2 regions of the Streptomyces sp. NPDC050485 genome follow, and region 2 is predicted to be linked to the other one. Evidence: riboswitches for the same ligand, from Rfam matches in the RefSeq annotation. Region 2 holds a riboswitch; the other holds the start of a gene.
The links. Region 2 has a riboswitch for ZMP and ZTP ahead of glyA (serine hydroxymethyltransferase). Riboswitches for the same ligand answer to the same signal wherever they lie in the genome.

Region 1 (4,673 bases), on a different contig from region 2:
GCACCGAGCCGTGCTGCCGCTCCCGAACCCCGGCCGCCCCGTACCGCCCCCCGGCGGCAGGCGCGGGACGCGGGATCGGCGCCCGGGGCCGCCAGTGACAGGTGACGATCCGTTAATTCCCGGCAGGCGGCCCGCAGCCCGCTGGTGCGATGTACGGATCGGAAGGAGTCGTGGACGGCATACTGATGACCGTGCGAGTGGCGATCACGACGGTCGGTTCTCGGGGCGATGCGGCTCCTTACGCCGGCCTCGCGGACGGGCTGGTAGCGGGGGGTCATCACGTCACGGTGGTGACGCACGCCTGCTTCGAGCCCCCGCTTTCCGATTCACCGGCCGGTTTCCACCCGCTTCCGATCGACCCCCGCGCCGAACTGCGCTCGGCTCGCGGTCAGGTGCTGCACCACAGCAGGACCGGTCCGGGAATGCTCGCCCGGGTGGTGTCCCTGGCGAGGTCACTGGCCGGGGAGATGGCGGACGACCTCCTCCAGGCCGCGCAGGCCAGCGACGTGCTCCTCCTGGCGGGCTCGGTGACTCCGCTGGGCTACGCGATCGCCGACGGGCTCGGGCTGCCGAGTGCCGGACTCAATCTGCAGCCCATCCACGCGACAGGCGCCTTCGCTCCGCCGATGACCGGTGGCGGCACCGGGGGGCGCACTGGCCAACAGGGCATCCGGGCACGGCGTGCACCTGGCTCTGGACCACGTGTACGCGCCGGCCGCACGGAAGATGCGCCGCTCGGCTGGGACTGCCCCCGCGCAGCCTGCGGGCCCAGCGCCGAGAGCGCGAACGCCGTCACCGGCCCGTCCTGCACGGCTACAGCCCGCTCGTCGTACCGCGGCCCCGCGACTGGCGCGCCGGCCTGGAGGTCGCCGGGTACCGATGGCCCCGCCTCCCCGACCGCCAACTGCCCACCCGGCTACGGGACTTCACGGTCTCGACCTGAAACGTGCCCAGTTCGATGGCGAAGGTGCTGCTGCTGAACGAGCCACAAGGGCAAAGAGGTCATCTGATCCGCCGGACGCCCCCTGGGCTCGGCGGTCGAGCCGGCTAGCGCGCCACGCGGTAGCGGAGGTAGACGACACTCGAACTGAAGGTGCGGGTCTCGACGAGTTCGAGATCCACCCGGCGCTCGCGTTGGGGAAAGAACGGAATGCCACCGCCGACCAGCACCGGGTAGACCCTGGCCCGGTACTCGTCGATCAGACCCGACGCGGCCGCCTCGGCGGCGAGAGTCGCGCCGCCGATTGCGATGTCGCCCTCCCCCGGCTCGGCCCGCAACCGCTCGATCTCCTCCGCCAGGCTGCCGGAGGCCAGGCGGGCATTGCCCCGCACCGCCGACAGCGTGGTGGAGAACACCACCTTCGGGAGCGGCTTCCAGATGGCGGCCCACTCGAGCATTGAGTCGCCGAGCGATGGATCCTGGTCGGCGGTCTCCCAGTACAGCATCGTCTCGTACAGCCGTCGTCCCAACAGGTGGACGCCGACCTCTCGAATCTCCTCGGTGACGAAGCGAAAGACCTCCTCGTCGGGCGCCGTCCAGTTGAAGTCGCCGTCCGGCCCGACGATGTAGCCGTCAAGTGAGACGCCCATCGAATAGGTCACGCTGCGCATCAGAAGTCCTCCTCGGGACCGGGTTCGACAGTACGACCCGCCGGACGCCGCAGGACTCATCGAGGCTCGCGGGATCCCCTGGGCCGAGTCACCTCACGAGATCGTTTCGTTGAGAAAACCTCAGTGAGGACTGGTACGCCTCGGCCGACAACCCCTAACGACATGACCTCCGAGAACGGAGGGACCAGCGGGCCAACCGCCGGCGCCGTGGCAGTCACGGCGGCCGGCCCACCAGTGTCGTCCCTTCACAGTGCGCGCGCGGGAACGAGGTCGAGCTGACATGGGAGTAACGGGTGTCAGCCCTGGCCCTCAACGCAGGCCGGCGAGGTTACCCACGGCATCGATCGTGCCGTCGGCGAAGGCGCGCACGGAATTAATCGTGCCGTCGGTGCCGCCGAGACCAGCGGCGTTGGCTGACGGACCCATGAGTCCAATGAGCGCGGCGGCCCCGATGGCGATGGCTGCGGCGCGGAGAATGCGGCGTTCCATGATCACCCTTTTCTGCATGGCTGGTTGGAAGCTGTGCAACGTCACGTCGGGCCACGCGGCAACGTGCACACGCACCCCATCACCCAGATGGTCGCGATGAAACGATCAACTCCCGCGTCCGCCTTGTCGAAAGGCTGGTAGCGGGGAGGGGGTGCCGTCCGCGGGAGAGGGGCGGTGCCGTCGGTCCCGTCGTCCCGTCGCTGGTCCCGTTCCACCGGCCCCGTTACGATGACCGGGCGGTCGTGACTGGCGCTTGGGTGGGGTACCACCGGGGAGCGATCCGCCTTCAGCTGAAGCCGTGCGCCTGGGCGATCCATTCTTACCGATGGGAGCCTTCCGTGACCGCACAGCTCATGACCGGCACTGACGTGGCGAAAGCCGGCCTCGACCGCAGCGCTCGGCGGGCGCGGGACCTGGTGGCGGAGACCGGTGTGAGGCCGTGTCTGGCGACGGTCCTCGTGGGCGAGGACCCCGCATCCGTCACCTACGTCGCGATGAAGCGCAACCGCTGTGCCCGGGCGGGCATCGAGTCACGGCACGTACCGCTGCCGTCGGCGACCACCACCGCGGAACTGGTCGCGACCATCCGGGCTCTGTCCGCCGACCCGTCGGTGCACGGCATCCTGCTGCAGCACCCGGTGCCCGCGCACATCGACGAGCGGGCCGCGTTCGAGGCGATCGACCCCGCCAAGGACGTCGACGGCGTAACCATGTGGTCGTTCGCGGCCATGGCCTTCGGCTACCCGGGCTTCGCTTCCTGCACCCCGGGCGGAATCATGCGACTGCTCGACGCCTACGGGGTCGAGCCCGCCGGCCGGAACGCGGTGGTGGTCGGGCGCAGCCCGATCCTCGGCAAGCCGATGGGCATGCTGCTGCTGGCCCGCGACGCGACGGTCACCTACTGCCACTCCAAGACGGCCGACCTGCCCGCGGTGACCGCGGCAGCGGACATCCTCGTCGCGGCCGTCGGCAGGCCGCAGTTCATCAAGGGCCAGGACATCAAGCCCGGTGCGGTGGTCATCGACGCCGGATACAACCCGGGCAACGTGGGCGACGTCGACTTCGAGGGAGCGATGGAGCGTGCGCGACTGCTCACACCCGTACCCGGCGGGGTCGGGCCGATGACGATCGCGGTGCTGCTGGAGCAGACCGTCGACGCGGCGACCCGTCAGGCGGCGGGCGGAGCGTCTGCGACGTAGCCGTCCTCCAGTTGGCGGCGGGCCGGTCCGCGCGGCGACGCAGTTCGCGCGGCGGGCATCCCCGTGATCTAGGTGGTCATCGGGTTGCGTCCGGGGCATCCGGATGTCGGACCTCGCAACAGGGTGCTCAGCACGGCAGCGCAGTCCGGCCTCTTCACCGAGGGGGACCCCGGCACACAGATCCACCACGACGTCGCGGACTGGCTCGAAGGGACCGCCGCCCAATGGCCGGACACCGCCCGGGAGTTCGTGCCGCGGGTCCCCCGCGACGGGTTTGTCCATTCGCCGGACACCGGCCTGCCGGGTTGAGGATCGTTGTCCGTGAATGTGCACCAGGCACCGACGGGCCGCGCCTCGGCAGGAGGTCCCCGGTGGGCGGCCTACAGGGATTGGGGAAGCCATGAAGTGGCAGACGGCGGAATTCGGTTCGTCCCACGGTGGCTCGGTCGGGGTCGTCCTGGCCGACGGCAGCGAGGCAAAGCCGGTGTACCTCGATGCGGGCAGCGGCGGCGGTGGTTGCACGACCACGCAATGGACCGTGCACGACGGACGGATGGGCCGGCCACGCGCTGCTGAGCTGCGCGGCTCGTGTTCGTGCGGCTGGCGCGGCGCGTCCCGCTATCCGATCGACTGGGCCGCCGTGGGCGAGGTTTCCCTGTACAAGGCGGACATCGACACGGACGGCCCCCGCCAGGACTGGGCCCAGCACATCAAAGACGTAGAGGCACGGTCTCTGCCCTTACCGGCCGATCTGCAGGACCTGCTGGACATGCTGGCCGAACGGCTCGACAACCTGGCCTTCGAAGTGCCGCTGGCCGCACTCAAGGCCGTAGCGGCGGCAGAGCGCATCACACAACGCGTCGGCAACGCCGCGGCCCACAGCATTCTGGCCGAGGAGTCCATGGACGAACTGACCTGGGATGACATCGGGAAGGCGCTGGGACTGACCGAGAACGACGCCCGTTCGCGGCTCACCCGCTACGTCAGGCGCTGAGACTTCGGGGCGGGCAGGACGACGGCGGGGCAACTGCGTGACGGCCGTCATCCAATCCCGGCGAGTGTCGAGGCCAAGGACAAGAGCAATGCACCCAGCACCCCCACTGAGCCGTAGCGCCGCATCTCGCGTCGGCCATCGTGCCGGCGGACATAGTGCGTGGTGGCCGCGGCGAAGGCCAGGCCGCCGACGATGAACCACGGTCCCCACAGGTAGAGGTACCAGCAGGTCAACCCGGCCAGGTCCGGCGGGACAGCGAGCGCCCCGGCCTCAACCAGCACCCCGTGGACGACGAAGAGACATCCGTGCCAGACGAGCAGCACTGCCGCGCCGCCGCCACAGAGCACCATGAGGCGACTGGTCCATGTGCCGCGACGGTG
Region 2 (4,673 bases):
CGACCGGGACCTGGTCGGCCTGGTACAGCAGGATGTCGGCGACCTGGAGGACCGGGTACGTGAAGAGGCCGACGGTCGCGTTGCCCGCGCCCTGCTTGGCGGACTTGTCCTTGAACTGGGTCATCCGGCTGGCCTCGCCGAAGCCGGTGAGGCAGTTCATGACCCAGCCGAGCTGGGCGTGCTCGGGGACGTGGCTCTGGACGAACAGCGTGCAGCGCTCGGGGTCGAGACCGGCAGCGAGCAGCTGGGCGGCGGCGAGGCGGGTGTTGGCGCGCAGCTCGGCCGGGTCCTGCGGAACGGTGATCGCGTGGAGGTCCACGACCATGTAGAACGCGTCGTGGGACTCCTGCAGCGCGACCCACTGGCGGACCGCGCCGAGGTAGTTGCCGAGGTGGAACGAGCCTGCGGTGGGCTGGATTCCGGAGAGCACGCGGGGACGAGTCGAGGCCATGCTCAGCATTCTCTCAGGTGCGCCCGCCCACCCGGAAACCCGCGCCATTGTGACCGCGGCCACAGGGACTTCCCCCTGATTGTTCCTGGGGGCTACGCCCCCAGACCCCCGCTCCCGCGGGAACGGATTTCGGCTGCGGGCCGTGCGTGGCCGCTCGCGCAGTTCCCCGCGCCCCTGGCAGGGTGCATAGGAGCGAGGCCGAAGCCAAGCCCCGGGGGGGGGCAGGGGGCGAAGCCCCGGACCCCGGTCCGGGGCGGGGCCCCGAGAAAACCCCTTTCCTTCCCCACCCCCGGAGGGTTTAGGGAAGGGGCGGGGAGGGGCTCAATCCAGCGGCAAGCCCGGGGCCGGGTAGGACGACATCAGGTCGGCCACCTCCGCGCGGATCACCGCGAGGGCGGACTCGTCGCCCGCCCGCGCCGCCGTCACACCCCGGTCGATCCACTCCGCCACCGCGGGCATGTGCTCGACGCCCAGACCGCGCGAGGTCAGGGAAGGGGTGCCGATGCGGATGCCGGAGGGGTCGAAGGGCTTTCGGGGGTCGTACGGGACCGTGTTGTAGTTGACGACGATCCCCGCCCGGTCGAGGGCCTTCGCGGCCACCTTGCCCGGTACGTCCTTCGGCGTCAGGTCCATCAGGATCAGATGGTTGTCCGTGCCGCCCGACACCAGATCGAAGCCCCGGGCGAGCAGCGCCTGGGCGAGAACCTTCGCATTGGCGACCACCTGGTGCGCGTACGCGCAGAACGCCGGCTGCGCCGCCTCGTGCAGCGCGACCGCGATCGCCGCCGTGGTCTGGTTGTGCGGGCCGCCCTGGAGCCCGGGGAAGACCGCCTTGTCGATGGCCTTCGCGTGCTCCTCGCGGGACATCAGCATCGCCCCGCGCGGACCCCGCAGGGTCTTGTGCGTGGTGGTCGAGATGACGTCCGCGTACGGGACCGGGGATGGGTGGGCGCCGCCCGCGATCAGGCCCGCGATGTGCGCGACATCGGCGACGAGCACCGCGCCCGCCTCCTGGGCGATCTCCCCGAACGCGGCGAAGTCGATCGTGCGGGGCAGCGCCGTGCCGCCGCAGAAGATCAGCTTCGGGCGCTCCTTGAGGGCGAGTTCGCGCACCTCGTCGAAGTCGATCAGACCGGTGTCGGCGCGCACGCCGTACTGCACGCCCCGGAACCACTTGCCGGTCGCCGAGACGCCCCAGCCGTGCGTGAGGTGGCCGCCCATCGGCAGCGCCATGCCCATCACGGTGTCGCCGGGCTCGGCGAACGCGAGGTACACGGCGAGGTTGGCGGGCGAGCCCGAGTACGGCTGGACGTTGGCGTGATCGACGCCGAACAGCGCCTTGGCCCGCTCGACGGCCAGCGTCTCGACCTTGTCGATGTTCTGCTGGCCCTCGTAGTAGCGGCGGCCCGCGTAACCCTCGCTGTACTTGTTCTGCAGGACCGTCCCCGACGCCTCCAGGACCGCCGTCGAGACGTAGTTCTCGCTGGGGATCAGGCGCAGGGTGTCCGACTGGAGCCGCTCCTCGGCGGCTACGAGCCCGGCCAGCTCGGGGTCGGTGGCGCGAAGGGCGGGATGGGAAAGGGGAAGGCTCATGGCGTCCTCCGGGGTCCGTTGACAGATTCCCGGGGTGCCCAGGCGGGCGGCACCTCGTGCGACAGGCCGCGCACGGCTTCCCCGGGGTCGCTTCCCCGCTCGCCAGTCGCCGTACGTACCGAACACCCTACCGGCCGCGCCGGACGGCAAGGTTTCTTCGTCCGGCATCCGAGCGACGATAGAAAAGGGCACCATCTACGCCCCATGCCGCATGACGATCGGAGAACCCGTGTCGACCCACGCAGCGACCGAAGACGCCATCCGTTCCGCCGAGGCACACAGTGCGCACAACTACCACCCCCTGCCCGTCGTCGTCGCCTCCGCCGAGGGCGCCTGGATGACGGACATCGAGGGCCGGCGCTATCTCGACATGCTGGCCGGCTACTCGGCACTCAACTTCGGCCACGGCAACCGCCGCCTCATCGACGCGGCGAAGGCCCAGCTGGAGAGAGTGACGCTGACGTCGAGGGCGTTCCACCACGACCGCTTCGCCCAGTTCTGTACGGAGCTCGCCGCACTGTGCGGCAAGGACATGGTGCTGCCCATGAACACCGGGGCGGAGGCGGTGGAGACCGCCGTGAAGACGGCCCGCAAGTGGGGGTACAAGGTCAAGGGCGTCAAGGACGGGACGGCGAAGATCGTGGTCGCCCGGGACAACTTCCACGGCCGTACGACCACGATCGTCAGCTTCTCCACCGACCTGGAGGCCCGCGCGGACTACGGCCCCTACACGCCGGGCTTCGAGATCGTCCCGTACGGCGATCTCACCGCGATGCGGGCCGCGGTCACCGAGAACACCGTGGCCGTGCTGCTCGAACCCATCCAGGGCGAGGCGGGCGTGCTCGTTCCGCCGCCCGGATACCTTGCGGGCGTACGGGAGTTGACGCGCGAGCGGAACGTGCTGTTCATGGCGGACGAGATCCAGTCCGGCCTCGGCCGCACCGGGAAGACCTTCGCCTGCGAGCACGAGGGCGTGGTGCCGGACGTGTACATCCTGGGCAAGGCGCTGGGCGGCGGGGTGGTCCCGGTGTCGGCGGTCGTCGCCTCGGCGGACGTGCTCGGCGTGTTCCGGCCGGGCGAGCACGGCTCGACGTTCGGCGGGAACCCGCTCGCCTGCGCGGTCGCCCTGGAGGTCATCGCGATGCTGCGCACCGGCGAGTACCAGCAGCGGGCCACCGAGCTGGGTGACCACCTGCACCACGAGCTCGGCCTGCTGACCGGCACCGGCACGGTCGAGACGGTGCGCGGGCGCGGGCTGTGGGCGGGCGTGGACATCAATCCGTCGTACGGGACCGGGCGGCAGATCTCCGAGAAACTGATGGACCGCGGAGTCCTGGTCAAGGACACCCACGGTTCCACGATCCGCATCGCGCCGCCGCTGGTCATCAGCAAGGAGGACCTGGACTGGGGCCTCGACCAGCTGCGCGCGGTGCTCGCGGAAGACTGAGAGGCCCCGGCGAAGGCTCGATGCGGCCCCCGCGCCCTGTCTTTTGAGGGGCGCGGGGAACTGCGCGACCAGCCACGCACGGCCCGCAGCAGACGGCCGCCGCTTCCTGCGGAGCACTTTGCCGGGACTCAACCCGCCGGAGCGGAAGGGCAGTTGGAACCCGCGCAGAAGACGCTGAGCACCGTCTTCAACGTGTTCTCCTGCTCCGGCCACGCCGCGGCCGGGGCCGCGGACAGCACCGCGTAATGCTCGCCGCCCGGCGTCAGGAAGGCGTAGTCGACCACCTGGCGCCGGTGGCCGAGCTGCTGGTTGTCGTACGCGTAGACGAGCCGCGCGGCCTGGGTGGCGCCGCCGGGCACGGTCGCGTCGTTGCCAAGGCTGATCTCCTGGTAGCCGGGGTTCTTCGCCAGCTCCCCCGAGGTCTGCTTCAGCGCGTCGTACGGGCTGAGGCCCGACTCGGCGACCGGGTACACCTGGATCAGCCGGGCGTGGTCGGCGGAGTTGTAGAAGACGCCCTTGCCCCCCTGGTCCTCACGGGTCCAGCCCTGCGGCACGTAGAGCGTGAACCCCCTTGGATCCTGGACGAGTTGGAACCCGGCGGGCGCGGTGGAACCCGGCGACGCGGAGGGGGAGGCGGAGGCCGAGGGGCTGCCCTTGCCGTCGTCGCTGCGGTCGGGGGTGACGGAGGGCGACCCGGACGCGGGCGGGCCGACCACGACCTTCGGATGGTCGGGCCCGCCCCGGGCCAGCAGCCAGCCGCCCCCCGCCCCGGCCGCGGCCACGACGACCATCGCGACGACGACGGCGACCGGCACCCGCCGGGCGGGGCGCGCCTCGGGGGGCACGACGTGCGGCTCCTCCAGGGACGGCAGGGGCAGCTGGGGAGCAGGGGGTGTCGGCGGCGCTGGGGGCCCCGGCGGTGCCGGGGGCGCCTGGGACTCCGGAGGTGCGACGGGGGCATGGTCCGACCCCTGTACGCTCTCCCACTTCTGCGTCGCCGCGTTCCAGCGGACCTCGCCCTTGCCCGTGCTCATCGCCCGCTCACAGCCCGGTCACTTCGCGGACCCGCTGCACCAGCGCCTCGCCCGATGCGAGCAGGCCCGTGATGGCGGTGGCGCCGGTGAGGAGTTCGCCGAGCCGGGCGAGGCGGCCCGGGGTCGCGCGGCCGTCGGTGCGGATCTC

Region 1: it holds a riboswitch for ZMP and ZTP, as region 2 does, so the genes downstream of both, ACIBK6_RS10035 (bifunctional 5,10-methylenetetrahydrofolate dehydrogenase/5,10-methenyltetrahydrofolate cyclohydrolase) here and glyA (serine hydroxymethyltransferase) in region 2, are expected to answer to the same signal.

Annotation. Positions count from the first base shown of each region.
Region 1 covers NZ_JBITHR010000004.1:164,197-168,869, forward strand. Annotated here, with positions in the region: gene ACIBK6_RS10015 (glycosyltransferase) at 186-980, shown strand; gene ACIBK6_RS10020 (dihydrofolate reductase family protein) at 1,048-1,611, opposite strand; partial or broken gene ACIBK6_RS10025 (IS5/IS1182 family transposase) at 1,770-1,892, shown strand; gene ACIBK6_RS10030 (hypothetical protein) at 1,921-2,169, opposite strand; ZMP/ZTP riboswitch at 2,333-2,417, shown strand; gene ACIBK6_RS10035 (bifunctional 5,10-methylenetetrahydrofolate dehydrogenase/5,10-methenyltetrahydrofolate cyclohydrolase) at 2,454-3,299, shown strand; partial or broken gene ACIBK6_RS10040 (cysteine hydrolase) at 3,336-3,497, shown strand; gene ACIBK6_RS10045 (hypothetical protein) at 3,700-4,293, shown strand; gene ACIBK6_RS10050 (DUF3995 domain-containing protein) at 4,341-4,673, opposite strand, start outside.
Region 2 covers NZ_JBITHR010000020.1:125,845-130,517, forward strand. Annotated here, with positions in the region: gene trpS (tryptophan--tRNA ligase) at 1-451, opposite strand, end outside; gene glyA (serine hydroxymethyltransferase) at 773-2,044, opposite strand; ZMP/ZTP riboswitch at 2,074-2,164, opposite strand; gene rocD (ornithine--oxo-acid transaminase) at 2,256-3,491, shown strand; gene ACIBK6_RS32115 (hypothetical protein) at 3,620-4,525, opposite strand; gene ACIBK6_RS32120 (hypothetical protein) at 4,533-4,673, opposite strand, start outside.